3 regions of the Streptomyces sp. NPDC058308 genome follow, and region 3 is predicted to be linked to each of the others. Evidence: predicted binding sites of a transcription regulator. Region 3 holds the regulator's gene; each other region holds the start of a gene.
What was found. The regulator HrcA, encoded in region 3, represses chaperone genes, less so after heat shock. The targets are predictions, from matches to a motif close to TTNGCACTCNGNNNNNCNGAGTGCNAA.
Positions count from the first base shown of each region.

Region 1: groES (co-chaperone GroES) is a predicted target of HrcA. The motif match lies at 4,744-4,770, and genes of this name have one in related genera.
Region 2: groL (chaperonin GroEL) is a predicted target of HrcA. The motif match lies at 7,471-7,497, and genes of this name have one in related genera.

Region 1 covers NZ_JBHVZA010000007.1:8,418-18,240, reverse strand. Annotated here, with positions in the region: gene ACFVYL_RS11730 (MFS transporter) at 1-165, shown strand, start outside; gene ACFVYL_RS11725 (YciI family protein) at 208-561, shown strand; gene ACFVYL_RS11720 (RNA polymerase sigma factor) at 668-1,990, shown strand; gene ACFVYL_RS11715 (methyltransferase domain-containing protein) at 2,064-3,314, opposite strand; gene ACFVYL_RS11710 (polysaccharide deacetylase family protein) at 3,397-4,320, shown strand; gene groES (co-chaperone GroES) at 4,916-5,224, shown strand; gene groL (chaperonin GroEL) at 5,352-6,980, shown strand; gene ACFVYL_RS11695 (SDR family NAD(P)-dependent oxidoreductase) at 7,244-8,017, opposite strand; gene ACFVYL_RS11690 (MOSC domain-containing protein) at 8,071-8,754, opposite strand; gene ACFVYL_RS11685 (LysR family transcriptional regulator) at 8,836-9,732, shown strand; gene ACFVYL_RS11680 (WhiB family transcriptional regulator) at 9,803-9,823, opposite strand, start outside.
Region 2 covers NZ_JBHVZA010000005.1:134,529-144,351, forward strand. Annotated here, with positions in the region: gene ACFVYL_RS09655 (ABC transporter substrate-binding protein) at 1-803, shown strand, start outside; gene ACFVYL_RS09660 (DUF3263 domain-containing protein) at 821-1,084, shown strand; gene otsB (trehalose-phosphatase) at 1,104-1,976, shown strand; gene ACFVYL_RS09670 (trehalose-6-phosphate synthase) at 1,989-3,395, opposite strand; gene ACFVYL_RS09675 (hypothetical protein) at 3,460-3,642, opposite strand; gene ACFVYL_RS09680 (glucosyl-3-phosphoglycerate synthase) at 3,738-4,682, opposite strand; SAM riboswitch class I at 4,819-4,989, shown strand; gene thrC (threonine synthase) at 4,983-6,302, shown strand; gene ACFVYL_RS09690 (MoaD/ThiS family protein) at 6,408-6,683, shown strand; gene ACFVYL_RS09695 (cold-shock protein) at 7,104-7,307, shown strand; gene groL (chaperonin GroEL) at 7,626-9,251, shown strand; gene ACFVYL_RS09705 (esterase/lipase family protein) at 9,356-9,823, opposite strand, start outside.
Region 3 covers NZ_JBHVZA010000006.1:88,128-97,950, forward strand. Annotated here, with positions in the region: gene ACFVYL_RS10725 (HAMP domain-containing protein) at 1-240, opposite strand, end outside; gene ACFVYL_RS10730 (SpoIIE family protein phosphatase) at 459-2,381, shown strand; gene hemW (radical SAM family heme chaperone HemW) at 2,428-3,660, shown strand; gene ACFVYL_RS10740 (DUF3097 domain-containing protein) at 3,733-4,554, opposite strand; gene ACFVYL_RS10745 (MBL fold metallo-hydrolase) at 4,590-5,327, opposite strand; gene hrcA (heat-inducible transcriptional repressor HrcA) at 5,548-6,564, shown strand; gene dnaJ (molecular chaperone DnaJ) at 6,565-7,704, shown strand; gene ACFVYL_RS10760 (nitronate monooxygenase) at 7,994-9,067, shown strand; gene ACFVYL_RS10765 (16S rRNA (uracil(1498)-N(3))-methyltransferase) at 9,064-9,804, shown strand.

The sequences.
Region 1 (9,823 bases), on a different contig from region 3:
GCGGGACTCCTGGTGGCGGCCGCGCTGGCGACGGCGGTGCTGCACGGCCGTCGTACGACCCCGACCGCACCTCTGCGGCCTGCGAAAACACCCGTCGGGAAAGAAACTTCGAAAAATCCCGGCGACGATGTCGAAACGGGCGTCTCCCGTTCGACGCAGGAGTGAGAGGCGAGGAGAGGCCCCGCCACCACCCGATGGGAGACAGCCATGCCGCGCTACCTGACGATGATCCGCATCGACGAGAACAACGCGCCCGAGGGCGGCCCGAGCGCCGAACTGCAGGAGCGCATGGGCGCCCTGCTCGAAGAGCTCACCAGGGCAGGGGTGATGCTCGACACCGCGGGTCTGCGGCCGACCTCGGAAGGCACCCGCGTGACCTGGGACAAGGGCGAGATGTCCGTGACCGACGGCCCGTTCACCGAGACCAAGGAGGTCGTCGGCGGCTACTCGATCTGCCAGGCCAAGGACATGACGGAGGCGGTCGAGTGGACCAAGCGCTTCCTGCGCACCCATGAGGACTACTGGACGGTCACCGCGGAGGTCCGGGAGATCGAGGGCTAGGGTCCTTCTGACGGACCCCGGGTCCCGCCCGACCGGTCCAGGCTCTCTCGCCCGGACCGGTTGCAGCCTTTGCGGGGGGTGCGCCGGGGTGTTCTGATGGGTGGCCGTGAGCCTTCCGCCGGAGCACCCCCGTCGCACACCGCCGGAGCAGCGGTCCCGCCACGCCGTCGAGACCGTCTTCCGCCTGGAGTCGCCGCGCATCATCGCCGGTGTCACGCGGATCGTACGAGACGTCGGCATCGCCGAGGAGCTGGCGCAGGACGCCTTGGTGGCGGCCCTCGAACAGTGGCCCGGGCAGGGCGTCCCCGACAACCCGGGCGCCTGGCTCATGGCCACCGCCAAACACCGCGCCATCGACCTGGTGCGCCGCCGCGAGCGCTACGCCGCCAAGCTGGCCGAGGTCGGCCGTGACCTGGAGACCATGGGGCCGGGCGCGGACGATCCCGCCGGTCCCGCCGGTCCCGCCGATTCTGACGGTCCCGACGACATCGACGACGACCTGCTCCGCCTCGTCTTCACCGCCTGCCACCCGCTGCTCTCCGCCGAGGCCAGGGTGGCGCTCACCCTGCGCCTGCTCGGCGGCCTGACCACCGCGGAGATCGCCCGCGCCGTGCTCGCCGCCGAGCCCACCGTGGCGCAGCGCATCGTGCGGGCCAAGCGCATCCTCGCCACCAAGGACATCCCCTTCGAGGTCCCCCACGGCCCGGACCGCGAGGCCCGCCTCGGCTCGGTCCTCGAAGTCATCTACCTCATCTTCAATGAGGGGTACGCCGCCACGGCGGGTGACGACTGGCTGCGCCCGGCGCTGTGCGAGGACGCCCTGCGCCTGGCGCGGGTCCTCGCCGGCCTCATGCCCGGGGAGTCCGAGGTGCACGGCCTGGCCGCGCTCCTCGAACTGCAGGCGTCGCGCGCGGCGGCGCGCACGGGACCGTTCGGCGAGCCGGTGCTGCTCAAGGAGCAGAGCCGGGCCCGCTGGAACCGGCTGCTCATCCGGCGGGGTTACGCCGCCCTGGCGCGGGCCAGGGCCGCGGTCGCCTCGTCCAGAGCTCTCGGCCCGTACGCGCTGCAGGCCGCGATCGCCGCCTGTCACGCCCACGCGCACACGTACGAGGAGACGGACTGGCAGCAGATCGCCGTCCTCTACGGCCTGCTTGCCGCCCGCACCCCGTCCCCGGTGGTCGAGCTGAACCGGGCGGTCGCGGTCTCGATGGCGCAGGGCCCGGAGCCCGGCCTGTCCCTGGTCGACGCGCTCACCGCCGAACCGGCCCTGAAGGACTACCACTTGCTGCCCAGCGTGCGGGGCGACCTCCTTGAGCGGCTCGGCAGGACGGCCGAGGCGTGCGCGGAGTTCGAGCGGGCGGCGTCCCTTGCGCGCAACGAGAGGGAGCGGGAGCTGCTCCTCGCGCGGGCGGCCTCCTGCCAGCTCTGAGCGGCCGCGTGGATCAGTGCTGGTCGGCCTGGATCAGTGCCGGCCGGTCCGGTTCAGTGCCGGTCGGCCCGGGTCAGTCCGTCGCGGCCGGTGCCGGATGCCCGATCAGCATCGTCGGCGCGCCCGCCACCCGGGTCAGGAAGACGGTCGCGGACTGCTTCCCCTGAGGCTTCACCTTGCGCCGCAGCTCCTCCGGCTCGACGGCGGACCCGCGCTTCTTCACGGTGAGGATGCCGACCCCGCGCTCCCGCAACAGTGCCTTCAACTTCTTTACGTTGAAGGGGAGTTGATCGGTGATCTCGTAGGCGGTCGCGTACGGGGTGCCGTGCAGGGCGTCGGAGGTGACGTACGCGATGGTCTCGTCGATCAGCCCGCCGCCGACCCGGGCGGCGACCTCGGCGACCAGGTGCGCGCGGATGACCGCGCCGTCCGGCTCGTACAGATACCGCCCGACGGGACGCACCTCGGGGTCGGGCAGCATCGCGTCGAGCGAGGACCACAGGGAGGCGGCGCCGGGCAGCAGCGTCGCGCGGTGCGAGGAGGGCGCGTCCGTGCCGAACCAGAGCACGGCCTCCTTCACGTCGCCGCCGTCCGAGATCCACTCGGCCCCCGCCTCGGCGGGGACCGCCTCGTGCGGGATGCCGGGAGCGATCTTCAGCGCGGCGCGCGGCGCCCTCAGTGCCGTCTCCACCGCCCACGACAGGGGTGGGGAGTAGGACTCCGGATCGAAGATGCGGCCGCGCTTGGCGGAGCGGCGCGCCGGGTCCACGAACACCGCGTCGTACGCCGACGTGTCGACCTCGGTGACATCGGCCTCGCGCACCTCGATCAGCTCGGCGAGCCCCAGGGCCTCCGCGTTGGCGCGGGCGACCGCGCAGGTCAGCGGGGAACGGTCGACGGCGAGCACGGAGATCCCGGCCCGCGCCAGAGCGATCGCGTCGCCGCCGATGCCGCAGCACAGGTCGGCGAGCGAGCGGACCCCGAGGGCCCTGAAGCGCTCGGCGCGATAGGTGGCGACGGAGGAGCGGGTGGCCTGCTCGACGCCGTCCGGCGTGAAGAACATCCGGGCCGCGTCCCCGGCGCCGAACTTCGCCGCGGCCCGCTGGCGCAGCCGCGCCTGCGCGAGGGCGGCCGTGACCAGGGGAGCCGGGTGCGTGCGGCGCAGCCGGGTGGCGGCGGCGAGCTCCTGCGCGGGCTCGACGTCCCGCACCTCGTCGAGCAGGGCCCGGCCCTCGGCGGTACGGAGGGCGGCGAAGGCGGCGAGGGGGTCCACGAGGCCGGCCTCGTGGCCGCTCGGCGTGTTCGGGTCGTTCACCTGCCCCATTGTGGGCCAGTCGGTGGATGGTGCGCGGCCGGTGGCGGTGTCGGGGCCTCGAAACGGCCTTGAGCTGCGAGGATCCGGCTCCATGCAACTAGTACGACAAAACGTAAAATACGCCAGAAGACGGAACAACCGGGTACGCGCCGCGGTGGCCGTCCTGGCCGCCTCCGCCATCGCGTCGGGCTGCGCCTCCGCAGGCGGTTCCGGCGCGGACCCCGCCCACGGCCAGCAGCCGCTCAACGCCCCGCCCGCCCGCGCTCTCGACTCCTACGCCCAGAAGCTCGGCGCGATCCAGGCCGCCAGGGTCGCGGCGGCCAAGCGCTGGGGCCTGGCCAAGACCCCGCTCGCCGCGCCCCCACCGCCCAGGACCAAGCCGCGGATCACCACCCGCAAGGGCTTCGACGTCAAGGGCCAGTCGAGCCTGCCGCCGGTCTTCACGACGATCCCCACCAAGGAGAAGGTCGTCTTCCTGACCATCGACGACGGCGCCGAGAAGGACCCGGCGCTGCTCAGGATGATGGGCGAACTGCACCTGCCGTACACCGCGTTCCTCAGCGACTACCTGGTCAAGGAGGACTACGGCTACTTCAAGAAGATGCAGGACCGCGGCGTCACCCTGAACAACCACACCCTCCACCACCGCTATCTGCCCGGCCTGTCGTACGAGGGCCAGCGCCGCGAGATCTGCGGCATGCAGGACGTCATCGCGAAGCACTACGGAAAGCGCCCCGAGCTCTTCCGTCCGCCGTACGGCAACTACAACCGCGACACCCTGCGCGCCGCCAAGTCCTGTGGCGTCAAGGCGGTCCCGCTGTGGGCGTCGGAGGCCTTCGCCGACCACATGGAGTGGCGCGAGTGGGACAAGGACCTGCATCCCGGCGACATCATCCTCACGCACTTCCGGGGGCGTGAGGACTGGAAGGGCACCATGCCCGACATGGTCCGCCGGGTCATGAAGACGGTCACGGACAAGGGCTACGCGGTGGCCAAACTGGAGGACTACCTGTGACCCCCCGGGCGCGAGCGCGCCGCCGCCGCCTCCTCGCCGGGGCCCTGCTGTGCGGAGTACTCGCGCCCGCACTGCTCGCGGGCTGCGCGGAATCAGTGGACCCGATCGAACGCCTGGGCAGAAAGGCAACACAAAAGATGCCCCGCAGACCAGGCACACCCTCACACCCGACCCCAGAGCCGGGCTCAGAGCCGAGCTCGCACCGCTGTGGGCAGGCGTTCCGCTGGGGGTCCCCCCAGGCCCTTGAGGCACTGGGGGAGGAACGGGTGGGCACAGCCCCCGGTGCAGGGCCACAAGAATCAGGGCCCCCACGAATCGCCGCCGGGGAACCCGAAGAGCCCGAGAACCGTTGCCCCGACAGGGAAAAATCGCCGCCCGCCCCGCCCAGGGGCACCCACATCCGCTAAAGCCCGACGCAGTCGACTGGCACTCCGCTTGACCGAGTGCTAATCCCCGTCCTAGTCTCACTTCTGGCACTCCCCACTGGAGAGTGCCAACAGCGACGGGCAGGTCCGGCACCCGCGACGACGGATCCACCTGGTCGCCACACTCAGACTCTTAACCCCGTGAGATCTCCGAAGGGGGAGACCGGATCGTGACGACCGCCAGCTCCAAGGTTGCCATCAAGCCGCTCGAGGACCGCATTGTGGTCCAGCCGCTCGACGCCGAGCAGACCACGGCCTCCGGCCTGGTCATTCCGGACACCGCGAAGGAGAAGCCCCAGGAGGGCGCTGTCCTCGCTGTGGGCCCGGGGCGTTTCGAGAACGGCGAGCGCCTTCCGCTCGACGTAAAGGTCGGCGATGTCGTGCTGTACAGCAAGTACGGCGGCACCGAGGTGAAGTACAACGGCGACGAGTACCTCGTCCTCTCGGCTCGCGACGTGCTCGCGATCGTCGAGAAGTAATTCACCGCTTCACCTGCTTCACCAGCAGATTTGCTTTTGAGCTGCGCCCCTGGTCACCCCGCTGATTGCCGGGCGGCGAGGGGCGCAGTTCGTTCATCCGAGTTTTCGAGAGGGCTGAATCGCTCCCATGGCGAAGATCCTGAAGTTCGACGAGGACGCCCGTCGCGCCCTTGAGCGCGGCGTCAACAAGCTTGCCGACACGGTCAAGGTGACGATCGGCCCCCGCGGCCGCAACGTCGTCATCGACAAGAAGTTCGGCGCGCCGACCATCACCAACGACGGCGTCACCATCGCCCGTGAGGTCGAGGTCGACGACCCGTACGAGAACCTCGGCGCCCAGCTGGTGAAGGAGGTGGCGACCAAGACCAACGACATCGCTGGCGACGGCACCACCACCGCCACCGTGCTCGCCCAGGCCCTGGTCAAGGAAGGCCTGCGCAACGTCGCCGCCGGCGCCTCCCCGGCCGCCCTGAAGAAGGGCATCGACGCCGCCGTCGCGGCCGTCTCGCAGGAGCTCCTCGCCACCGCCCGTCCGATCGACGACAAGGCCGACATCGCGGCCGTCGCCGGTCTGTCCGCCCAGGACCCGCAGGTCGGCGAGCTCATCGCCGAGGCGATGGACAAGGTCGGCAAGGACGGTGTCATCACCGTCGAGGAGTCCAACACCTTCGGCCTTGAGCTCGACTTCACCGAGGGCATGGCCTTCGACAAGGGCTACCTGTCGCCGTACATGGTGTCCGACCAGGAGCGTATGGAGGCCGTCCTCGACGACCCGTACATCCTGATCCACCAGGGCAAGATCTCCTCCATCCAGGACCTCCTGCCGCTGCTCGAGAAGGTCATCCAGGCCAACGCCTCGAAGCCGCTCCTGATCATCGCCGAGGACGTCGAGGGCGAGGCCCTGTCGACCCTGGTCGTGAACAAGATCCGCGGCACCTTCAACGCCGTCGCGGTGAAGGCCCCCGGCTTCGGCGACCGCCGCAAGGCCATGCTCGGTGACATCGCCACCCTCACCGGCGCCACCGTCATCGCCGAAGAGGTCGGTCTCAAGATCGACCAGGTCGGTCTCGACGTGCTCGGCACCGCCCGCCGCGTCACCATCACCAAGGACGACACCACGATCGTCGACGGTGGCGGCAACAAGGCCGAGGTCGAGGGCCGCGTCGCCCAGATCAAGGCCGAGATCGAGTCCACGGACTCCGACTGGGACCGCGAGAAGCTCCAGGAGCGCCTCGCGAAGCTGGCCGGCGGCGTGTGCGTCATCAAGGTCGGCGCCGCCACCGAGGTGGAGCTGAAGGAGAAGAAGCACCGTCTGGAGGACGCCATCTCCGCGACCCGCGCCGCGGTCGAGGAGGGCATCGTCTCCGGTGGTGGCTCCGCTCTGGTGCACGCCGTCAAGGTCCTCGAGGGCAACCTCGGCAAGGAGGGCGACGAGGCCACCGGTGTCGCCGTCGTCCGCCGCGCCGCCGTCGAGCCGCTGCGCTGGATCGCCGAGAACGCCGGCCTCGAGGGCTACGTCATCACCTCGAAGGTCGCCGAGCTCGACAAGGGCTTCGGCTTCAACGCCGCGACCGGCGAGTACGGCGACCTGGTCAAGGCCGGCGTCATCGACCCGGTCAAGGTCACCCGCTCCGCCCTGGAGAACGCCGCGTCCATCGCGTCGCTGCTCCTCACGACCGAGACCCTGGTCGTCGAGAAGCCGGCCGAGGAAGAGGCGGAGGCCGGTCACGGCCACGGCCACGGTCACTCGCACTGACCTGATTTGTAGCTGAGGCCCGACGTCCCGTTGAGGGAGTCGGGCCTCAGCCATTTCGGGGGCGCGTCTGCCGGGTGCCTGGCGCGTCGCCGTCCGTGGATCGTCCTCCGTCCTCGCGCAGTTCCCCGCGCCCCTGACGGGGCGCTCACCGAAGTCGCCCTCAGGGGCGCGGGGAACTGCGCGACCAGCCGAAGGCGGCCCGCACCCGGCAACGGTGGACAACCAGGCAGACGCACCCCGCCCCCGCGAAGGCCCCCGCAGGCCTACTGCGGCCCGTATTTGCGGCCGGTACGGGACGTGACGCCGCCCAGCAGCGCCCGCGGCGTCACCTTCACCACCCCCATCAGCGCCTTGTACCGCGGGTCGGGGACGGACAGCGTGCGGCCGCGGGAGAGATCGACGAGTGCCGTCGCGACCAGCTTGTCCGCGTCGAGCCACATCCAGTTGGGGATGTTGGACGTCCCCATCCCGGCGCGCTCGTGGAACTCCGTGCGGACGAAGCCGGGGCAGAGCGCCATCAGCCGCACCCCGGTGCCGGCCAGGTCCTTCGCCGCGCCCTGGGTGAACTGCACGACCCACGCCTTCGAAGCCCCGTACGTCCCGCGCGGCACGAACGCCGCCACCGACGCGACGTTCACGACCCCGCCGCGCCCGCGCTCGCGCATCGACTCCGTCGCGGCCGACGTCAGCCGCAGCACCGCCTCGCAGTGCACCTTGAGCATGGTCAGCTCGTCGGCGAGCGAGACCTCCAAGTAGCGGCCCTTGTTGCCGAACCCCGCGTTGTTGATCAGCAGGTCGACTGTGTCCCTGCGGTTCGAGAGCCGCTTCTCGACGGTCTCGATGCCCGCGTCCGTCGCGAGGTCCGCGGTCAGCACCTCGGCCTCGATGCCGTGCCGGTCGTGCAGCTCGGTCGCCTGCTCGCGCAGCCGCTTGGTGTCGCGAGCCACCAGGACGAGGTTGTGCCCGTCACCGGCGAGGCGCCGCGCGAAGGCGGCGCCGATGCCGGCGGTTGATCCCGTAATCAGAGCCGTAGTCATGGCCCAAGGCTAGTGAGCGCGCGCGGCCCCCGTGGCGCGCCGTCGGCCCGGCGTCAGGTCACGAGGCCCTCGGCGGCGTGCTGCGCCAGGTACCTGCGGGCGCGTTCGGTCGTCTCGGGGTGCAGGGCGTCGCCCGCCGCGAGCAGCCGCGGCAGCAGCGACTTCTCCGTCGTGACGGCCCGGAACTGGAGGCCGACGGTGACCTCGTGCTCGGGCCGGTGCACGATCCGGACCGCGTCCCCGGCCCGGATCTCGCCCGCCACGATCACCCGCAGATACGCGCCGGGAGCACCCTCTCCGGTGAACCGCTTCACCCACCCCGGCTCGTCGAGGTGGCCCTGGAACGTACGGCAGGGGATGCGCCCGCTGGTCACTTCGAGCACCAGATCGGAGCCGATCTGCCAGCGCTCGCCGATCCGCGCGCCGGTCACGTCGACCCCGGACATCGTGAGGTTCTCGCCGAACGAGCCGTCGGGCAGCGGCCGCCCGAGGGTCTCCTGCCACGCGTCGAGGTCCTCGCGGGCGTACGCGTACACCGCCTGGTCGTTCCCGCCGTGGTGCCGCAGGTTGCTTATCTGGTCCCCGGCCAGGCCGCTGCCGCCGACGCCCTTCGCGCCCGGCGCCGTCACGAGGACCGGCCCGCGCACCGGCCGCTTGTCGATGCCGGTGCTGCCGGAGCGCGAACCGGCGTACTCGACGACCCTGCGACGGCCTATGTTCACCGAAAGAAGCTCCATGCTCAGCAGGCTAAGCCCGCCCCCTCAAAGCTGCGAAGCATTATTTCGCGATATGTCCAAGCGCCGCTTATGCTCGATCCCATGATCGAGGCCCGTCACCTCCGCGTCCTGCGCGCCGTCGCCGCCACCGGCTCCTTCTCGGCCGCGGCCCGCGAGCTCGGCTGCACCCAGCCCGCCGTCAGCCAGCAGATGAAGGCCCTCGAATCCTCGACCGGTACGCCGCTGCTGATCCGCACCGGCCGTGAGATGCGCCTGACCCAGGCCGGCGAGGCCCTGGTCAGGCACGCCTCGGGCATCCTCGCCGGGCTCACCGCCGCGGAGGAGGAGGTCGCCGCGATCGCGGGCCTGCGCGCGGGCCGGGTGCGGCTCGTCTCCTTCCCCAGCGGCAGTTCCACCCTCGTTCCCTGCGCCCTTGCCGCCCTGCGCGCCGCCCACCCCGGCACCCGCGTCTCCCTCGTGGAGGCCGAGCCGCCGCGCTCGGTGGAGATGCTGCGCGAGGGCGACTGCGACGTCGCCCTGGCGTTCCGGTACGAAGGGGCGACGGCCGCCGAGGAGTGGGGCGACCTCATCGTGCGTCCGCTGCTCGCGGACCGGCTGGTCGGTCTCGTGCCCGAGGGGCACCGGCTTGCGGGCGCGGACTCGGTCACCATCGGCGAGTTCGCCGACGAGTCATGGATCGCGGGGTGCCCCCGCTGCCGCAGGCAACTGGTGGAGGTCTGCGAGAGCGCGGGCTTCGTGCCCCGGATCGATTTCGCGACCGACGACTACCCGGCGGTGATCGGCCTGGTCGGCGCCGGACTGGGAGTGGCGGTGCTGCCCGAGCTCGCGATCGAGTCGGTGCGCCCCAAGGGCGCCGTCACCGTGACGGTGGAGCCTGCCGTGCAGCGGGAGATCGTCGCGCTCACGCTGCCGGACCTGGCACAGGTGCCGGCCGTCGCCGCCACGCTGGACCATCTCGCGCGGGCCGCTGCCCGCTGAGGAGGGGGGCGGTAGTCGCCCCGGGACTGCTCCGGAGCTCGCCGGAAAGCCTGTTCGAAGAAACGTTCCTTCAGCTGTGCGACACGGCGCT
Region 2 (9,823 bases), on a different contig from region 3:
ACACCAAGCTCTTCAAGGACGCCCACCTCACCCCGCCGCAGAGCTGGAGCGAGCTGAAGGCGGACGCGAAGGCGCTCAAGGCGCGCGGTGTGAAGATCCCGTACGCGCTGCCCCTCGGCCCCGAGGAGGCGCCCGCCGAGACGCTGATGTGGATGCTCAGCGGCGGCGGCGGCTACACCGACAACGTCGGCTCGTACGACATCGACTCCAAGCAGAACGCGAAGACGTTCGGCTGGCTCAGGGACAACCTCGTCGGCGAGGGCCTGACCGGCCCGACGGCGCCCGGCGAGATGAACCGGGCCGAGGCGTTCGCGGCGTTCTCGCGCGGCGAGGTCGGCATGCTCAACGGCCACCCGACGCTGATGAAGATGGCCGCGAAGAAGGGCGTGAAGTTCGGCATGGTGCCGGCGCCCGGCGTCAACGGCAAGGCGCAGGCCACCATGGGCGTCGCCGACTGGATGATGGCGTTCAAGCAGAACGGCCACCGCAAGGAGGCCGGCAAGTTCCTCGACTACGTGTACAGCAAGAAGAACGTGCTCGACTTCTCGAACGAGTACGACATCCTGCCGGTGACGACGTCCGCCTCCCAGGCGATGGCCAAGGACCGCGGCCACACCGAGCTCGGCAAGTTCCTCGACGAGCTCCCGACCTCGCAGCTCTACCCGGTGGGCAAGACGTCCTGGGCCGAGGTCTCGGCGCAGATCAAGAAGGACATCGGCAAGACCGTCGCGCAGGGCGGCAACCCCGACTCGGTGCTGAAGGGCATCCAGAACCGGGCGGTCGCCGCGGAGAACGCCGAGTAGGGCATAGCGTGTCGGGCATGGACCGTGGGGAAGTCGGCGTGAACCGTCAGGGGCCACAGGAGCTCTCCGCGCGCGACCGTGCCGTCCTCGCCCTGGAGCGGCGGTCGTGGCCGGGCCCGGGGGCGAAGGAACGCGCCATCCGTGAGGAGCTCGGCATGGTGCCGGTGCGCTACTACCAGGTACTGAACGCTCTCCTGGACGACGCGCGGGCGCTCGCCCACGACCCGATTACGGTCAATCGGCTGCGCCGGGTGCGGGAGTCACGGCGCGACGAGCGCTGACGCCGTTAGGGTCGGGCCCATGGGTGACCCTACGTACGCGCAGCCCGACAGGCCCGGACGCCCCGGCCTGCCCGAGCCCGTGACGCCCGCCGGGCGGGACGGGCTCTCCGCACTCCTCGCCCGGCCCGAACGGGCCGTCGTGGCGCTGGACTTCGACGGCACGCTGGCCCCGATCGTGGCCGACCCCGAGCAGGCCCGCGCCCACCCCGACGCCGTGCCCGCGCTCGCCGCGCTCGCGCCGCGCCTGCGGTCGGTCGCCGTGGTCACGGGCCGCCCCGCGGGCGTCGCCGTCCGCTACGGCGGCTTCGCGGGCGTGGCGGGCCTTGAGCACCTCGTGGTCCTCGGGCACTACGGCGCCGAGCGCTGGGACGCCGTCACCGGCACGGTGCACGCCGCCGAACCGCACCCCGGTGTCGCGGCGGTCCGCGCCGAACTGCCCGGGTTCCTCGACGCGATCGACGCCTGGCGCGGCACCTGGATAGAGGAGAAGGGCCGGGCCGTCGCGGTCCACACGCGCCGCGCGCAGGACCCGCAGGCCGCCTTCGACGCGCTGCGCGAGCCGCTCGCCGAACTGGCGGCCCGGCACGGACTGATCGTCGAACCGGGCCGCATGGTCCTTGAGCTGCGGCCGCCCGGGATGGACAAGGGCGTGGCCCTTGAGGAGTACCTGCGCGAGGTGGGCGCCGAATCCGTCCTCTACGCGGGCGACGACCTCGGCGACCTGCCGGCCTTCGGCGCGGTGGAGAAGCTCCGTTCGGACGGTGTCGCGGGGCTCCTCGTGTGCAGCGGCAGCACGGAGGTCACGGACCTTGCCGGGCGGGCCGACCTGGTGGTCGACGGACCGCCCGGGGTCGTGGGGCTGCTGTCGGCGATCGTGGCCCGACTGCCCTGACCGGCGCCGCGCTCAGCCGGTGAGCGCGTGCAGCTGGTCCAGGAACCACTGCGCGGGCGGCAGCGCCGTCGCCGCCGCCGCGAGGCGCTTGGTGCGCTCGGCGCGCTCCTCCAGGGGCATCACGAGGCCTGCGTGCAGGGCCCGCGCGGTGGCCGTCACGTCGTACGGGTTCACGCCGAGCGCGTCCTCGGCGAGCTCCTCGTACGCCCCCGCCTCCCGCGAGAGGACCAGCGCGCAGCCCTCGTCGGAGACGACAGGGACCTCCTTGGCGACGAGGTTCATGCCGTCGCGGATGGGGTTGACCAGGGCCACGTCCGCCATGCGGTAGGCGGCGAGGGAGCGCGCGAAGTCGTCCTTGACGTGCAGCACGACGGGGGTCCAGCCGGGCGTGCCGTAGCGGGAGTTGATGTCGGCGGCGACCCGGGAGACCTCTTCCGTGTAGTCGCGGTAGACCGCGAGGTCCTGCCGTGAGGGGTAGGCGAAGGCGACGTGCACGACGCGCTCGCGCCACTCGGGGTGGGTGTCGAGGAGCTCGCGGTAGGCCAGCATGCCCCGCACGATGTTCTTGGAGAGCTCGGTGCGGTCCACCCGGACGATCAGCTTGCGGGCCTCCCCGTCCTGCTCGCCCGCCTGTTCACGCAGCGCCCGCATCCGGTCCTCGACGTCGTCCCGCCGCGACCGCTCCCGCAGGAAGTCCGCGTCGGCGCCGAGCCCGTGCACTCCGATCCGGGTGCCCGTGGTCCCGCCCACGATCCGTACGCAGCACTCGGTGAACGCGTCCGCCCACCGCCCGGTGAGGAAGCCGAGCCGGTCGGCGCCGAGCATCCCGCGCAGCAGCTGTTCGGCGACGTCGTCCGGCAGCATCCGGAAGTAGTCGGCGGGCGCCCAGGGGGTGTGCGAGAAGTGGCCGATGCGCACGTCCTCGCGCAGCTCGCGGAGCATGCCGGGCACCAGCGCCAGGTGGTAGTCCTGCACGAGGACCGCCGCGCCCGGCGCCGCCTGCGCGGCCAGTGCCTCGGCGAAGGCGCGGTTGTACGTCTCGTACGCCGCCCACTGTGCGCGGAACTCCGGCCCGAAAGCCGGTTCGAGCGGGGTCTGGTAGAGCATGTGGTGGACGAACCACAGCACCGAGTTCGCGATGCCGTTGTACGCGTCCGCGTGGACGTCCGCGTCGATGTCCAGCATCAGGACGCCGTCCTCGCCGACGCCGCGCCGCACCGCCTCGCGGTCGCCGTCGCCGAGCGCCGCGCACACCCACAGGGCGTCCGCCTCGTCGCCGATGGCGCTGAGCCCGGAGACCAGGCCGCCGCCGCCGCGTTTGGCGGTCAGCTCCCCGTCCTCTCCCACCGTGTACGAGACGGGGCCGCGGTTGGAGGCGACCAGTACCTGCGCTGCTGACGATGCGGACTCGGAGACCATGTGGCAGAACGTAGCCCGTCCCGGGGGCGGGCAAACGTACGGCCCCTGTTCGGTCCCCGGCCGCTCAGTCCCCGCGCCCGCGCCCGGCGGCGAGCAGCAGCGCGCCCAGGACGCACAGCGCGACCGCGATCCCGCCGTACAGCAGGGCGCGGGAGTCGCCGGTCGTGGCGAGTTCACCGGCGGGCGCGCCCGCCGCGAGTGTGGCGGGGACGAGGCTCACCGCGCCGGCCCGCCGTATGGCTCTCATGGCCTGCCCGACTCCGCCGACCCGCACAGTTCTGCGCCACACCGTTCCGATCCGCATAGTGGGGCAATATAGGCAAAGCACATCATCGGCGGGGGTTACGCCACGCGTCGATGCGCATACTCGGCGATATCCGTCATCGGCGGCCGCTCCTCCGTGTCGACCGCGTACGTCCGCGGCACGAACCCCTGCTCGCCCCGCTCGAACTGCGTCAGTTCGGGCCGCAGGAGATGGCCGCGCGCGAGCCGCAGCTGCGCCGTCCGGTAGATCGCCGCCGCCATCCGCCCGAGCGCCCGCCCGTCCTGGTGCCGATGCCTGCGCACCCCCACGTCGACCTGCGCGAGCGCGTCCAGACCCACGGTGTGCAGCGCGTCGACGAGCAGCCCGAGCTCCACGCCGTACCCGACGGGGAACGGCAGCCGCTCAAGGAGCGACCTGCGCGCCGCGTACTCGCCGCCCAGCGGCTGGACGAACCCCGCGAGGCGCGGCCAGTGCATGTTCAGGAGCGGGCGCGCCATCAGCTCCGTCACCCGGCCGCCCTGGCCCGCCGCCTCGCCGAGGGGCCGGTCGTACATCGCCTTCACGAAGGCCACGTCCGGGTCGGTGAGCAGCGGGCCCACGATGCCCGAGACGAAGTCCGCGGAGAACTCCCGCAGGTCCGCGTCGACGAACGCGACGACGTCCCCGCCCGTCACGAGCAGCGACCGCCACAGCACCTCGCCCTTGCCGGGCACCGGCGCCACGCGCGGCAGGATCTCGTCCCGGTGGACGACCTTGGCACCCGCCGCCGAGGCGACCTCGGCCGTACGGTCCGTGGAGCCGGAGTCGATCACCACGAGCTCGTCGACCAGCGGAACCTCCTCCATCAGCGCGCGGCGTATCTCGGCGACGATCTCGCCGACCGTCCCCTCCTCGTCGAGCGCGGGCAGTACGACGCTCACCGAGGTGTTGGACGCGCGTTTGGCGGCGACCAGAAGGTCCAGCGGGCGGTCGGCGACGGACCAGGAACGCCTGCTCAGCCAGTGTTCGGCCTCTTCCAGCACGGTCGCGGTCCTCCCATATGTGATCCATCTCGCGGTTCGGACGACTATCTCAAGGGTCCGGGGCTTCGGTTACAGTCTTGAACAACGCCGGTGACCATCGCATGTCGGGGGTCCCGGGCGTCACACAATCGAATACCGCTCATCCAGAGGGGCAGAGGGATACGGCCCGTTGAAGCCCCGGCAACCACCCAGCCGCGCGTCGCAAGACGCAAGTGTCACCGTGTGCGCGATCAGCGCCGCGAGGCTCCCGGCTCGGGAAGGTGCCAATTCCGTCTCGCGACGAGATGCGTCGCGAGGAAGATGAGGAGAAAGGGCCTCGCCTCCATGGCTGTGCAGACTGTCGCCACCGAAAGCACCACCTCTTCCGTAGACCTCGGCCCCGCATCGGGTCTCTCCTGCCGGGAGTGCGGCACGAAGTTCCCGCTCGGTCCGATCTTCGCGTGCGTCGAGTGTTTCGGCCCCCTCGAAGTCGCGTACGACCTGCCGCTGGGCGACCCGGAATCCCTGCGCAAGCAGATCGAGGCCGGTCCCGCCAACATCTGGCGCTATGCCCCGCTCCTGCCCGTCCCCGCCGACGTCGCCGACAAGCCGAACCTGAACCCCGGCTGGACCAAGCTCGTCAAGGCCGACAACCTCGCCAGGGAACTCGGCGTCGAACAGGGCAAGTTGTTCGTCAAGGACGACTCCGGCAACCCCACGCACTCCTTCAAGGACCGGGTCGTCGCGCAGGCGCTCGAAGCCGCGCGTGCCTTCGGCTTCACCACCCTCTCCTGCTCCTCCACCGGCAACCTCGCGGGCGCCGTCGGCGCCGCCGCGGCCCGCGCCGGCTTCCGCTCCTGCGTGTTCATCCCGCACGACCTGGAGCAGGGCAAGGTCGTCATGGCCGCGGTGTACGGCGGCGAGCTCGTCGGCATCGAGGGCAACTACGACGACGTGAACCGCTTCTGCTCCGAGCTCATCGGCGACCCGCTGGGCGAGGGCTGGGGCTTCGTCAACGTCAACCTGCGGCCGTACTACGGCGAGGGTTCCAAGACCCTCGCGTACGAGATCTGCGAGCAGCTGGGGTGGGTCCTCCCCGACCAGCTGGTCATTCCGATCGCCTCGGGATCGCAGCTCACGAAGATCGACAAGGGGCTGAAGGAGCTGATCGCGCTCGGCCTCGTCGAGGACAAGCCGTACAAGATCTTCGGCGCCCAGGCCGAGGGCTGCTCGCCGGTCTCGACCGCGTTCAAGGCCGGTCACGACGTCGTGCGTCCGCAGAAGCCGGACACCATCGCCAAGTCGCTGGCCATCGGCAACCCGGCCGACGGGCCGTACGTTCTGGACATCGCGCGTCGCACGGGCGGTGCGGTGGAGGACGTCAACGACGAGCAGGTCGTTGCCGCGATTGAGCTGCTCGCTCGGAGTGAGGGGATCTTCGCGGAGACCGCGGGCGGTGTGACGGTGGGCGTCACGCGGAAGCTGGTCGAGGCGGGGCTCATCGATCCCTCGCTCACCACGGTGGTGTTGAACACCGGGGACGGGCTCAAGACGCTGGACGCTGTCGCCGAGAGGTCTCAGGCCACCGCCACGATCAAGCCGAGCCTTGAGGCGTTTCGCTCCGCGGGTCTGGCTGACTGAGCTTCTTGTTTCCCTGCGGACCGGCTGTGGCTGGTCGCGCAGTTCCCCGCGCCCCTGGCGGGGCGCCCCTTGCGGGGCTGCCCCCTGATCTTCCGAGGTGAACCCATGAGCGTCAACGTCCGTATCCCCACCATTCTCCGTACCTACACCGACGGCAAGGCCGAGGTCGTCGCCGAGGGGGCGAACCTCGGTGAGGTCATCGCCGATCTGGAGAAGAACCACACGGGCATCGCCGCCCGCGTCCTGGACGACCAGGGCAAGCTGCGCCGTTTCGTGAACGTGTACGTCAACGACGACGACGTCCGCTTCGAGCAGGGTCTTGAGACGGCCACCCCGGACGGCGCGGGTGTCTCGATCATTCCGGCCGTCGCCGGCGGCTGATCCTTTTCCGCAAGAACCCTGCTTAACCCGAATTGCCCTCTCCGTTCGAGAAACGGAGGGGGCAATTCTGCATGGTTGAGCGCGGTACAGTTGGGAAGAGTGCTTCGCCGTTAATGCCGAGCGCATATACGAAGTCGGCCCGGAGTCGACAAGAAGTAGCCAAAGCGCGCTGCCCATTTGAACCTTATGTGGCTTTTGCCTGGCCCGTCTTGCCCTGAATCGTGGCGAATTCTCCGCATATTACCGATCAGGCGTGCCCAGAATTCTCGTCCGATTGACCTGTTGCAGACGGCAGTTGGACAGATACATTCAGCGGCGGTCGACGCGTTCCGGCGCACACCCCCAGCAGTGGGTGGTGAGGTCTGACCCGGGTCCGCGAAGTGCGGTCCTGTGCAAGGGCCAGTAATAGGGGAGTTAGGCATGGCTCAGGGCACCGTCAAGTGGTTCAACGCGGAGAAGGGGTACGGCTTCATCGCGGTCGACGGTGGTGCGGATGTTTTCGTCCACTACAGCGCGATCCAGATGGACGGGTACCGCACCCTTGAAGAAGGTCAGCGAGTCGAATTCGAGATCTCGCAGGGCCAGAAGGGTCCGCAGGCGGACATGGTCAAGCTCGCCGTCTAGCTCGGCGCGACCGACCACCGAAGCAAGCATCGCGAGGGGCTCGTATCCCGTCAGGGGTACGGGCCCCTCGTGTGCGCGCAGTACGCGCGGCGCGCGCCCGCGAGCTGTCCGGGATCCTCGAGAGGCGCTTGCACTCGCAGGGGTCGAGTGCTAATCATTGGGCTTAGCACTCTCCGTGTGAGAGTGACAGAACTTGGATCGGGTCGGTGAGGCCCGCAGACCGGGTGGGGCAAGGAACCACAAGGGCTGCAGGCCGTCCGTCGCGGGCGCCAGCCAGATCCGTTTGCGTTTCCACCCCGTCCGGGAGGACCACTTCACATGGCCAAGATCATCGCGTTCGACGAGGAGGCACGGCGCGGCCTCGAGCGCGGCATGAACCAGCTCGCCGACGCCGTCAAGGTGACCCTGGGCCCCAAGGGTCGCAACGTCGTCCTCGAGAAGAAGTGGGGCGCCCCCACGATCACCAACGATGGTGTTTCCATCGCCAAGGAGATCGAGCTCGAGGACCCGTACGAGAAGATCGGCGCCGAGCTGGTCAAGGAGGTCGCGAAGAAGACGGACGACGTCGCCGGTGACGGCACGACGACCGCGACCGTCCTGGCCCAGGCGCTGGTCCGCGAGGGCCTGCGCAACGTGGCCGCCGGTGCCAACCCGATGGCCCTCAAGCGCGGCATCGAGAAGGCCGTCGAGGCCGTCTCCGGCGCCCTCCTCGAGCAGGCCAAGGACGTGGAGACCAAGGAGCAGATCGCTTCGACGGCCTCCATCTCCGCCGCCGACACCCAGATCGGCGAGCTCATCGCCGAGGCGATGGACAAGGTCGGCAAGGAAGGCGTCATCACCGTCGAGGAGTCGCAGACCTTCGGTCTCGAGCTCGAGCTCACCGAGGGCATGCGCTTCGACAAGGGCTACATCTCGGCGTACTTCGCCACCGACATGGAGCGTATGGAGGCGTCGCTCGACGACCCGTACATCCTGATCGTCAACTCGAAGATCTCGAACGTGAAGGACCTCCTTCCGCTCCTCGAGAAGGTCATGCAGTCCGGCAAGCCGCTGCTGATCATCGCCGAGGACGTCGAGGGCGAGGCCCTGTCGACCCTGGTCGTCAACAAGATCCGTGGCACCTTCAAGTCCGTCGCCGTCAAGGCCCCGGGCTTCGGTGACCGCCGCAAGGCCATGCTCGGCGACATCGCCATCCTCACCGGTGGCACCGTCATCTCCGAGGAGGTCGGCCTCAAGCTGGAGAACGCCGGTCTCGACCTGCTCGGCCGCGCCCGCAAGGTCGTCATCACCAAGGACGAGACGACGATCGTCGACGGCTCCGGTGAGAGCGACCAGGTCCAGGGTCGCGTCAACCAGATCCGCGCCGAGATCGAGAACAGCGACTCGGACTACGACCGCGAGAAGCTCCAGGAGCGCCTGGCGAAGCTCGCGGGCGGCGTGGCCGTCATCAAGGCCGGTGCCGCGACCGAGGTCGAGCTCAAGGAGCGCAAGCACCGCATCGAGGACGCCGTTCGCAACGCGAAGGCCGCCGTCGAAGAGGGCATCGTCGCCGGTGGTGGCGTGGCGCTCATCCAGGCCTCCGCCGTCTTCGAGAAGCTTGAGCTCGAGGGTGACGAGGCCACCGGTGCCGCCGCTGTGAAGCTGGCCCTCGAGGCCCCGCTGAAGCAGATCGCGGTCAACGCCGGCCTTGAGGGCGGTGTCGTCGTCGAGAAGGTGCGCAACCTGACCGTCGGCCACGGCCTGAACGCCGCGACCGGTGAGTACGTCGACATGATCGCCGAGGGCATCCTCGACCCGGCGAAGGTCACGCGTTCCGCCCTGCAGAACGCCGCGTCCATCGCCGCGCTGTTCCTCACCACCGAGGCCGTCATCGCCGACAAGCCGGAGAAGGCGGGCGCTGCCCCGGCCGGCGGCGGCATGCCGGGCGGTGACATGGACTTCTGATCCCTCGCGGATCGATCGTCCTGAGCGCATAGCTCGTACGCAGGGGCGGCACTCTCCTTCGGGAGGGTGCCGCCCCTGCGGCGTTCGTGGCCTCGCCGGAGTTACTACGGCAGGCGGGCCATGATCCAGGTGCAGAGCTCCTCGGTGACCGAGGTGTGGCCCTCGTTCTGGGAGGCGCAGAGGAACTCGTCCAGTTCGCTCTCCTCCTCCGCCGAGGCCGTGACCGGGCCGTACAGCTTCTCGTGGGTGTCGATGTCGCGCAGTGCGATGGCGCTGACCACCGGTACGAAGCAGTGCTCGCGGATGTCCGCATCGGAGCCGAGACCGATGATCGCGGGGATCTTGTCCAGCTCGTCGGCGAGGATGCCGAAGCCCTCCAGGGTGCCGCCAGGAGCGCCGTCCATCTCCGGAATGCCCGACGTGTGGATCTGCGGCTTGCGCAAGGTCACCACCCGCAGCTGCGCGATGAGTTGCTGCTGTCCTGCGGGCTGCGTGTGCAGCCGGGTGCCGGTGATGGCGAGGCCCTTGCCGTGGAAGGCCCGCTCCCCGCCCCGGATGCCGTTCCCCTCACC
Region 3 (9,823 bases):
CGCGTCCAGGAGCGTGTTGACCTCCGTCACGCGCGCCGCCCACCGGCCCTGTCCCGGGCTCGCGCCGAACCGCTCGTCCAGCCGGCCGTGCCGTATGATCTCCCGCCGCACGCGGACGAGTTCGCCGTCGAAGTGGAGCGAGCGGTCGAGCATCTCGTTGAGGACCACGTACAGCTCGGCGGTTATGCCCTCACCGACCGGCGTGACCTTGGTGAAGTCCCCGTCCCGCGCGGCGCGCATGGCGGCGAGGAGCGGGCGAAGCTGGCACATGGCCGAATCCGTACCGGGCACGGCGGCCTGCGCGGGGACCGGAATCCGGTCGTCTTGAAGCGCAGGCATAGCACTGTTCTCACTCATAACGGCCCACTTCAGTAACTCGGTGCTTATGGGCGCGGTCAGTCTGTCACTCTGTCGGTGTCGCCTGAGGCGTATTCGCCGAACTGCTCAGGAGCCGCACCGTGGGGTCCTTTCCGCTGCAACGGGAGACCGACTTCCGTTCCTTCGCTCCGGCCCCGGACCGCCCCGGGCCGTCGGTCGTGGTGGGTACATCACTGCCCGGAAATCCACTTGCGCCCGCCGCCGCACGTAACTTCGTCCGGGCGGCGCTCGCCGAGTGGACCGAGCTCGGCGTGCCCGCGGCCACGGGATTCACCGACCGGCTGGCCGACGACTCGGTGCTGCTGGTCAGCGAACTGGTGACGAACGCCGTCGTGCACGCGGGCACGGCCGTCGAGCTGCTCTGCCGCCTGGACGACGCGGAGCCCGGCGAGAGCACCGGGGCCCTCGTCATCGAGGTCTCCGACCACCACCCCTCCCGCGCCGTCCGCAGCGAACAGACCCGCCCTGCCAGTGACACCCCCGAGTACGGCCGCGGCCTGTACCTCGTCGCGACCCTCTCCGAGTCCTGGGGCATCACCTACCGCCCGGGCACCAAGACGGTCTGGGCCCGGCTGCCCGTCGAGGGCGTCCAGGCCGTCCACGAGATCGAGTCGTACGCGAGCGAACAGGCGCTCCAGCGCGGGCTGCGCGCCGCCGAGATCCTCGCTCCACTGCCCACGAGGACACCGCACGACATGGAATGGGTGAACAGGGGCGCGCTCACGTTCCTCGCCGAGGCGTCCGAGATGCTGGCCGGGCAGTTCGACGAGGACATGGTGGCCGCCCTCGCCGGACAGCTGCTCGTGCCGCGGCTCGCGGACTGGTGCGCGGTGTGGCTGGAGGACGGCTCGGAAGGCCCCGTGCGCGGCGACCCGGGCGCCCCCGGCGCGCGCCTCGCCCGCGTCTGGCACAGCAGCGAGCACCGCATGGAGGAACTCCGCCGCGTCCTGGAGAAGGAGCCACCGCGGCTGCCCGAGGCGGCGGACTCGGGCGCCTTCCCCATCCCCTGGCCCGGCGAGGCCCTCGCGGCCGGGGCGGGCTCGTCCGGCGCGGCGCTGGCCTACCGGATGGCCGCGGGCGGCCGCTCGCTCGGCACCCTCGTCATCGGCCGGGCGGGCCTCGTCCGGTTCGCCGACGAAGTCACCGGCCTCGTCGAGGACTTCACCCGCCGCGTCGCCCTGGCGATCAGCACCGCGCGCCGCTATCAGCGCCAGGCCAACATCAGCCAGGTGCTGCAGCGCGGGCTGCTTCCCAGCAAGGTCGCGGAGATCCCCGGCGTCGAGAGCGGCCTGGTGTACGAGCCGCGGGACAAGGGCGGCCCGGGCGGCGACTTCTACGACGTGTTCCACGCCAGTGAGGGCCGCTGGTGCTTCGCGCTCGGCGACGTCCAGGGCAAGGGCCCGGAGGCGGCCGTCGTCATCGGCCTCGCCCGCCCCTGGCTGCGCCTCCTGGCCCGCGAGGGGTACGCGGTCGCGGAGGTCATGGACCGGCTCAACCAACTGCTCCTCGACGACGCGACCGAGGCGGCGGACGCCGCGGCCGCGGTCGTCGCGGTAGCGGGCGGCCAGGGCGTGCCGCCCGACGGTCCCACCTCGCGCTTCCTCTCCCTCCTGTACGGCGAGCTGGTCCCGTACGAAGGGGGAGTGCGCTGCACGATCGCGTGCGCGGGCCACCCGCTGCCGCTCCTCCTGTCGCCCGACGGCGAGGTGCGGGAGGCGGCCACCCCGCAGATGCTGCTCGGGGTCGTCGACGACGAGACGTACACCAGCGAGAGCTTCGATCTGCGGGCCGGCGAGACGCTCCTGTGCGTCACGGACGGCGTGACCGAGCGGCGCTCGGGGCGGAGCCAGTTCGACGACGGGGACGGCCTCGCCGAGGCCCTCGCCGGCTGCGCGGGGCTCGACGCGGGGCTGGTGGCGGAGCGGATCCGGCGGCTCGTGCACGAGTTCTCGGATCGGCCCCCTGACGACGATCTGGCGCTTCTGGTGCTGCGGGCGCGCTGAGGCGGGCCGGGCGAGGGGGCCCGGGCGGTGGGGGACAATCGAAGGTATGCCTTCCGCACTGCCCGATGGTGAGCCCATGCCCGAGGACGGCGCGCTGCCCGCGTCCGCCCTGGCCGGCGCGGCCTCGCGCCCACTCGGCTTCTACCTGCACGTCCCGTACTGCGCCACGCGCTGCGGCTACTGCGACTTCAACACCTACACGGCCACCGAGCTGCGCGGCTCCGGCGGCGTCCTCGCCTCCCGCGACAACTACGCGGACACCCTGACCGACGAGGTGCGCCTCGCGCGAAAGGTCCTCGGCGACGACCCGCGGCCGGTGCGGACCGTGTTCGTCGGGGGCGGTACGCCGACGCTCCTTGCCGCGGGCGACCTCGTACGGATGCTCGCCGCCGTACGGGACGAGTTCGGGCTCGCCGACGACGCGGAGATCACGACCGAGGCGAACCCGGAGTCGGTCGACGCGGCGTACCTGAGCGAGCTGCGCGAGGGCGGGTTCAACCGCGTCTCCTTCGGCATGCAGAGCGCGAAGCAGCACGTCCTGAAGGTCCTTGACCGCACGCATACGCCGGGGCGGCCCGAGCGCTGCGTCGCGGAGGCGCGGGCGGCCGGGTTCGAGCACGTCAACCTCGACCTGATCTACGGCACACCGGGCGAGACGGACGACGACTGGCGGGCCTCGCTCGACGCGGCGATCGGCGCCGGGCCCGACCACGTGAGCGCGTACGCGCTGATCGTCGAGGAGGGGACGCAGCTGGCGCGGCGGATCCGGCGCGGAGAAGTGCCGATGACCGACGACGACGTGCACGCCGACCGGTACCTCATCGCCGACGAGGTCCTCGGGGGCGCGGGCTTCGAGTGGTACGAGGTCTCCAACTGGGCCACCTCAAAGAGCGGCCGGTGCCTGCACAACGAGCTGTACTGGCGGGGCGCCGACTGGTGGGGCGCAGGGCCGGGAGCCCACAGCCATGTGGGGGGCGTGCGGTGGTGGAACGTCAAGCATCCCGGCGCGTATGCCGGGGCGCTGGCGGGGGGCGGGTCGCCCGGCGCCGGGCGCGAGCTGCTCTCCGACGAGGACCGTCGGGTGGAACGCATCCTGCTGGAGCTCAGGCTGCGTGACGGCTGCCCGCTGTCGCTCCTGAAGGAGACCGGCCTCGCCGCGGCGCGCCGGGCGCTGGGGGAGGGCCTTCTCGAGGCCGCCCCGTACGACGAGGGGCGTGCGGTGCTGACGCTGCGGGGGCGGCTGCTGGCCGACGCGGTGGTGCGGGACCTGGTGGACTGAGGCGGGGCGGGGGCGGTTCCCGGCCCGGGCAGCCTCAGAGCCTGTCTTTGAACCCCACCTGCGCCCCGGCCCTCAGGGCAGGGTCACGAAGTCGATCAGTTCCTCCACGCGGCCCAGGAGCGCCGGTTCGAGATCCTTGTAGCTGCGCACCGAGCCCAGGATGCGCTGCCACGCGGCCCCCGTGTTCTCCGGCCAGCCGAGCGCCCGGCACACACCCGTCTTCCAGTCCTGGCCGCGCGGGACCCGGGGCCAGGCGGTGATGCCGACCGAGGCGGGCTTCACCGCCTCCCAGACGTCGATGTAGGGGTGGCCGACCACCAGGGCGTGCGCGCTGGTGACCTCCGCGGCGATGCGGGACTCCTTGGAGCCGGGGACGAGGTGGTCCACGAGGACGCCGAGGCGGGCGTCGGGGCCGGGGGCGAACTCGGCGACGATCGCGGGGAGGTCGTCGATGCCCTCCAGGTACTCGACGACGACGCCCTCGACGCGCAGGTCGTCGCCCCAGACCCGCTCCACGAGTTCGGCGTCGTGCCGGCCCTCCACGTAGATGCGCCCCGCGCGGGCGACCCTGGCCCGCGCCCCCGGGACGGCCACCGAGCCGGACGCGGTGCGGGAGGGGCGTACCGGAGCGCGTGCGGCGCCCGAGGGACGTACGAGAGTGACCGGCCGGCCCTCCAGGAGGAATCCGCTCGGCTCCATCGGGAAGACGCGGCACTTGCCGAAGCGGTCCTCCAGGGTCACTGTCGGGCCCTGCGCCGTCTTCTCGCAGCGGATCACCGCTCCGCAGAAGCCGGTGCTCAGCTCCTCGACCACGAGGCCGGCGTCCGCCGCCACCTCGGGCACGGGCTTCGGCTTCTTCCAGGGGGGCGTGAGATCGGCGGAGTACTGGCGCATTCCGCCGACGATAGGAAGAACGGGCCCGCTCCCGCCTACGACACGCCGAAACGGGCCGCCAGTGTGGCGCGCTGCGCACGGACAAATGCCGCATCGACCACCGCACCGTGCCCCGGCACGTACAGCGCGTCCTCGCCCCCGAGCTCCAGGAGCCGGTCGAGCGCCGCCGGCCACCGCGTCGGCACCGCGTCCGGGCCCGCCTGCGGTGCCCCCGACTCCTCGACGAGGTCGCCGCAGAAGACGACCTCACGGCCGCCGTCGACGCCCGGCACCAGGACCACCAGGTCGTGGGCGGAGTGCCCGGGCCCGATGTTCGCGAGCAGCACCTGGAGGCCGCCGCCCAGGTCGAGCGTCCACTCCCCGCACACCAGGTGGTGCGGGTGGACCAGGAGGTCGGCCGCCTCGGCTGCCGCGTCCGCGTCCAGGCCGTGCCGTACCGCGTCGGCGCGCAGCTCGTCGCGGCCCGCGGTGAGAACCGTCTCGACGCCCACCGCGCCGTACACCTCCACGCCCGCGAAGGCCGCCGCCCCGAGGACGTGGTCGAAGTGCGGGTGGGTGAGGGCGAGGTGGGTGACCCGGCGGGTGCCGCCGAGGATCGCGCGGGCCTGCGTGCGCAGGGCCGCGCCCTCGGCCAGGCTCGACCCGGCCTCGATCATGAGGGCCGCGTCGCTGCCGACGACGAGCCCCGCCGTGCAGTCCCACGTGGGCAGGCGGCGCCGCCCCACGTGCGGCGCGAGCCGTTCCCAGCCCGCCGCTTCCCATGCCGGCGTCACGTCCATACCGTGACGCTATCCCACGGGAGGCGTTCGGCCCGGCTGCCTGTCCTGCCCGGAGCCCGGCAGGACACGGAGGGGTCCGCCCTTGCCGGGGCCGTACCCGACGGCCGTACACTTACCTTTCGAAAGGCTGGCACTCCCGCACGGTGAGTGCCAGACGGGGGCTCGGGGAACGTTCGGGGCCCGTCGTGACGGAAGACAGCTGGAGGTGTGCGCGATGCTGAATGAACGCAGGCTCGAAGTGCTGCGCGCCATCGTCCACGACTATGTCGGGACGGAGGAGCCCGTCGGCTCCAAGGCCCTCACGGAGCGGCACCGTCTGGGGGTCTCACCGGCCACCGTGCGCAACGACATGGCGGCGCTGGAGGAGGAAGGGTTCATCGCCCAGCCGCACACCAGCGCGGGGCGCATCCCGACGGACAAGGGCTATCGGCTGTTCGTCGACAAGCTCGCGGGCGTCAAGCCGATGACGGCGCCCGAGCGCCGGGCCATCCAGAATTTCCTCGACGGCGCCGTGGACCTCGACGACGTGGTGGGGCGCACGGTCCGGCTGCTCGCGCAGCTGACGCGGCAGGTCGCCGTGGTGCAGTACCCGTCGCTCACGCGGTCGACGGTGCGGCACGTGGAGCTGCTCTCGCTGGCTCCCGCGCGGCTGATGCTCGTACTGATCACGGACACCGGCCGGGTCGAGCAGCGCATGATCGACTGTCCGGCGCCGTTCGGCGAGAGCGCGCTCGCGGACCTGCGGGCACGGCTGAACAGCCGGGTCGCGGGCCGTCGCTTCGCGGACGTGCCGCAGCTGGTGCAGGACCTGCCGGAGGCCTTCGAGGCCGAGGACCGCGGCACCGTCTCGACGGTCCTCGCGACCCTCCTCGAAACCCTGGTCGAAGAGACCGAGGAGCGGCTGATGATCGGCGGAACCGCCAATCTCACCCGCTTCGGACATGACTTTCCCCTCACCATCCGGCCCGTTCTCGAAGCCCTTGAGGAGCAGGTCGTGCTCCTCAAGTTGCTTGGGGAGGTGCAGGATTCGGGCATGGCCGTACGGATCGGTCATGAGAACGCCCATGAGGGACTCAGCTCTACTTCCGTGGTCTCGGTCGGCTACGGTTCGGGCAGCGAGGCAGTAGCCAAGCTCGGCGTGGTCGGACCGACCCGCATGGACTATCCGGGAACGATGGGAGCAGTACGCGCAGTGGCACGTTACGTCGGACAGATCCTGGCGGAGTCGTAAGTGGCCACGGACTATTACGCCGTACTCGGCGTGCGCCGCGACGCTTCCCAGGACGAAATCAAGAAGGCCTTCCGCAGGCTTGCGCGAGAGCTTCACCCGGACGTGAATCCGGATCCGAAGACTCAGGAGCGCTTCAAGGAGATCAACGCCGCGTACGAGGTGTTGTCGGACCCGCAGAAGAAGCAGGTCTACGACCTCGGCGGAGACCCGCTGTCCCAGGCGGGCGGCGGCGGAGGCGCGGGTGGCTTCGGCGCCGGCGGCTTCGGCAACTTCTCCGACATCATGGACGCGTTCTTCGGGACGGCGTCGCAGCGCGGGCCGCGCTCGCGCACGCGCCGTGGCCAGGACGCCATGATCCGTCTGGAGATCGACCTCGACGAGGCCGCCTTCGGGACCACCAAGGACATCCAGGTCGACACGGCGGTCGTCTGTACGACCTGCAGCGGTGAAGGTGCCGCGCCGGGGACGTCCGCACAGACCTGTGACATGTGCCGCGGTCGCGGTGAGGTGTCGCAGGTCACGCGGTCCTTCCTCGGGCAGGTCATGACCTCGCGGCCGTGCCCGCAGTGCCAGGGGTTCGGCACGGTCGTGCCCACTCCGTGCCCCGAGTGCGCCGGCGACGGACGCATCCGGTCGCGGCGGACGCTCACCGTGAAGATCCCCGCCGGTGTCGACAACGGCACCCGGATCCAGCTCGCGGGCGAGGGCGAGGTCGGCCCCGGCGGCGGCCCCGCGGGCGACCTGTACGTGGAGATCCACGAGCTGCCGCACGAGGTCTTCCAGCGGCGCGGGGACGACCTGCACTGCACCGTCACCATCCCGATGACGGCGGCCGCGCTCGGCACGAAGGTGCCGCTGAAGACGCTGGACGGCATGGAGGAGATCGACATCCGGCCGGGCACGCAGTCCGGTCAGTCGGTCCCGCTGCACGGCCGTGGCATCACGCACCTGCGCGGCGGCGGTCGCGGAGACCTCATCGTGCACGTCGAGGTCCTCACGCCGACGAAGCTCGATGCCGAGCAGGAGCGGGTGCTGCGGGAGCTGGCGCAGATGCGGGGTGAGGAGCGGCCCACGGGGCAGTTCCAGCCGGGGCAGCAGGGGCTTTTCTCCCGGCTCAAGGATGCGTTCAACGGGCGGTAGCGCCTGGAGCGGTGACTTCGGCCCCCGGCGACGGTTCGTTCCGTCGCCGGGGGCTTTGTCGTCGTCCGCGGGTCGTGGGGGCTGGTCGCGCAGTTCCCCGCGCCCCTAAAAAACCGCCCGCGCGCCCCTGGGGGGCCGCGTGGCGGCCCTTTCAGGGGCGCGGGGAACTGCGCGAGCAACCCCAGGCGGCCCGCAGCCGCCGACGGGGGCAGGGGCCAGACGGGGCGGCGAAAGCCAGGTGCGGGGTACGCGATTCGGTGCGGGTCAAGACGCGTGGCACGATGCGTGCATGAGCTCCGCACTGACCGATCTCTGCCGCCATCCGATCGTGCAGGCCCCCATGGCGGGCGGTGCCTCCGGCCCGCAGCTGGCCGCGGCTGTCGCCGAGGCCGGTGGGCTCGGGTTTCTGGCCGCCGGGTACAAGACCGCCGACGGGATGTACCAGGAGATCAAACAGGTGCGGGGGCTGACCTCGCGGCCCTTCGGCGTCAATCTCTTCATGCCGCAGCCCGACACCGCGGACGCCGCGGCCGTCGAGGTCTACCGCAACCAGCTCGCCGGCGAGGCGTCCTGGTACGAGACGCAGCTCGGCGACCCGGACAGCGGACGTGACGACGGGTACGACGCCAAGCTCGCGATCCTGCTCGACGACCCGGTGCCGCTCGTCTCCTTCACCTTCGGCTGCCCCACGCGCGACGTCCTCGACGCCTTCGCGCGCGTCGACACCATGACCGTCGTCACCGTCACCACGGCCGAGGAGGCCCAGACGGCCCAGTGGGCCGGGGCCGACGCGGTGTGTGTGCAGGGCATCGAGGCGGGCGGACACCAGGGCACCCACCGGGACAACCCCGAGGCCGACGGCGCCGGGATCGGGCTGCTCTCCCTGATCACGCAGGTCCGCGAGACCGCGCAGATCCCGATCGTCGCGGCCGGCGGCCTGATGCGCGGCGCCCAGATCGCCGCGGTGCTCGCGGCGGGCGCGGACGCCGCGCAGCTGGGCACCGCGTTCCTCGTCACCCCCGAGTCGGGCGCGAACCCGCTGCACAAGCAGGCCATGACCAACCCGCTGTTCGTGCGGACCGAGCTGACCCGGGCGTTCTCCGGCCGCCCGGCGCGTGGCCTCGTCAACCGCTTCATGCGCGAGCACGGCCCGTACGCCCCCGCCGCCTACCCGCAGGTCCACCACCTCACCAGCGGTCTGCGCAAGGCCGCGGCGAAGGCCGGTGACGCCCAGGCCATGGCGCTCTGGGCCGGGCAGGGGCACCGGCTCGCCCGGGAGCTGCCCGCCGGGCAGCTCGTGGAGGTGCTCGCCGCCGAGCTGGCCGAGGCGAAGGCGGCGTCGGGGTCGGAGGGCGCGGCATGACCGCCCCCGTCTTCGTCGCCGAGAACTTCGCCGCGGGCGCCGGCGGACGCTACGTACTGGACGGGCCCGAGGGACGGCACGCCGTCTCCGTGAAGCGGCTGCGCGCCGGTGAGGACGTCGTGCTGACCGACGGCGCGGGGCGCTGGGCGCGGTGCGTGGTCCTCGACACCGAGGGCAAGGACCGGCTGGTCCTCACGGTGGACCCCGTGACCGAGGAGCCCGAGGAGTCGCCCCGCATCACCGTCGTGCAGGCCCTGCCCAAGGGCGACCGCGGCGAACTGGCCGTGGAGACCATGACGGAGACCGGCGTCGACGCCGTCGTGCCGTGGACCGCCTCGCGCTGCATCACGCAGTGGAAGGGCGAGCGCGGCCTCAAGGCCCTCGCCAAGTGGCGGGCCACCGCGCGCGAGGCGGGCAAGCAGTCGCGCCGGGTCCGCTTCCCCGAGATCGCCGACGCCGCGTCGACCAAGCAGGTCGCCGCCCTCCTCGCGGACGCCGACTTCGCGGCCGTCCTGCACGAGGAGGGCAGCGAGCCCCTTGCCACGGCGGAGCTCCCGAAGGCCGGGCACATCGTCCTGGTGGTCGGGCCCGAAGGGGGCGTGTCCCCGGACGAGTTGGCGGCCTTCGCCGGGGCGGGCGCGAAGCCGTACCGGCTGGGGCGCAGTGTGTTGCGTACGTCGACGGCCGGGACTGCGGCGACCGCGCTGCTCCTCGGCCGTACGGGCCGCTGGGCCTGACCGAACCCCCTTGGAGACT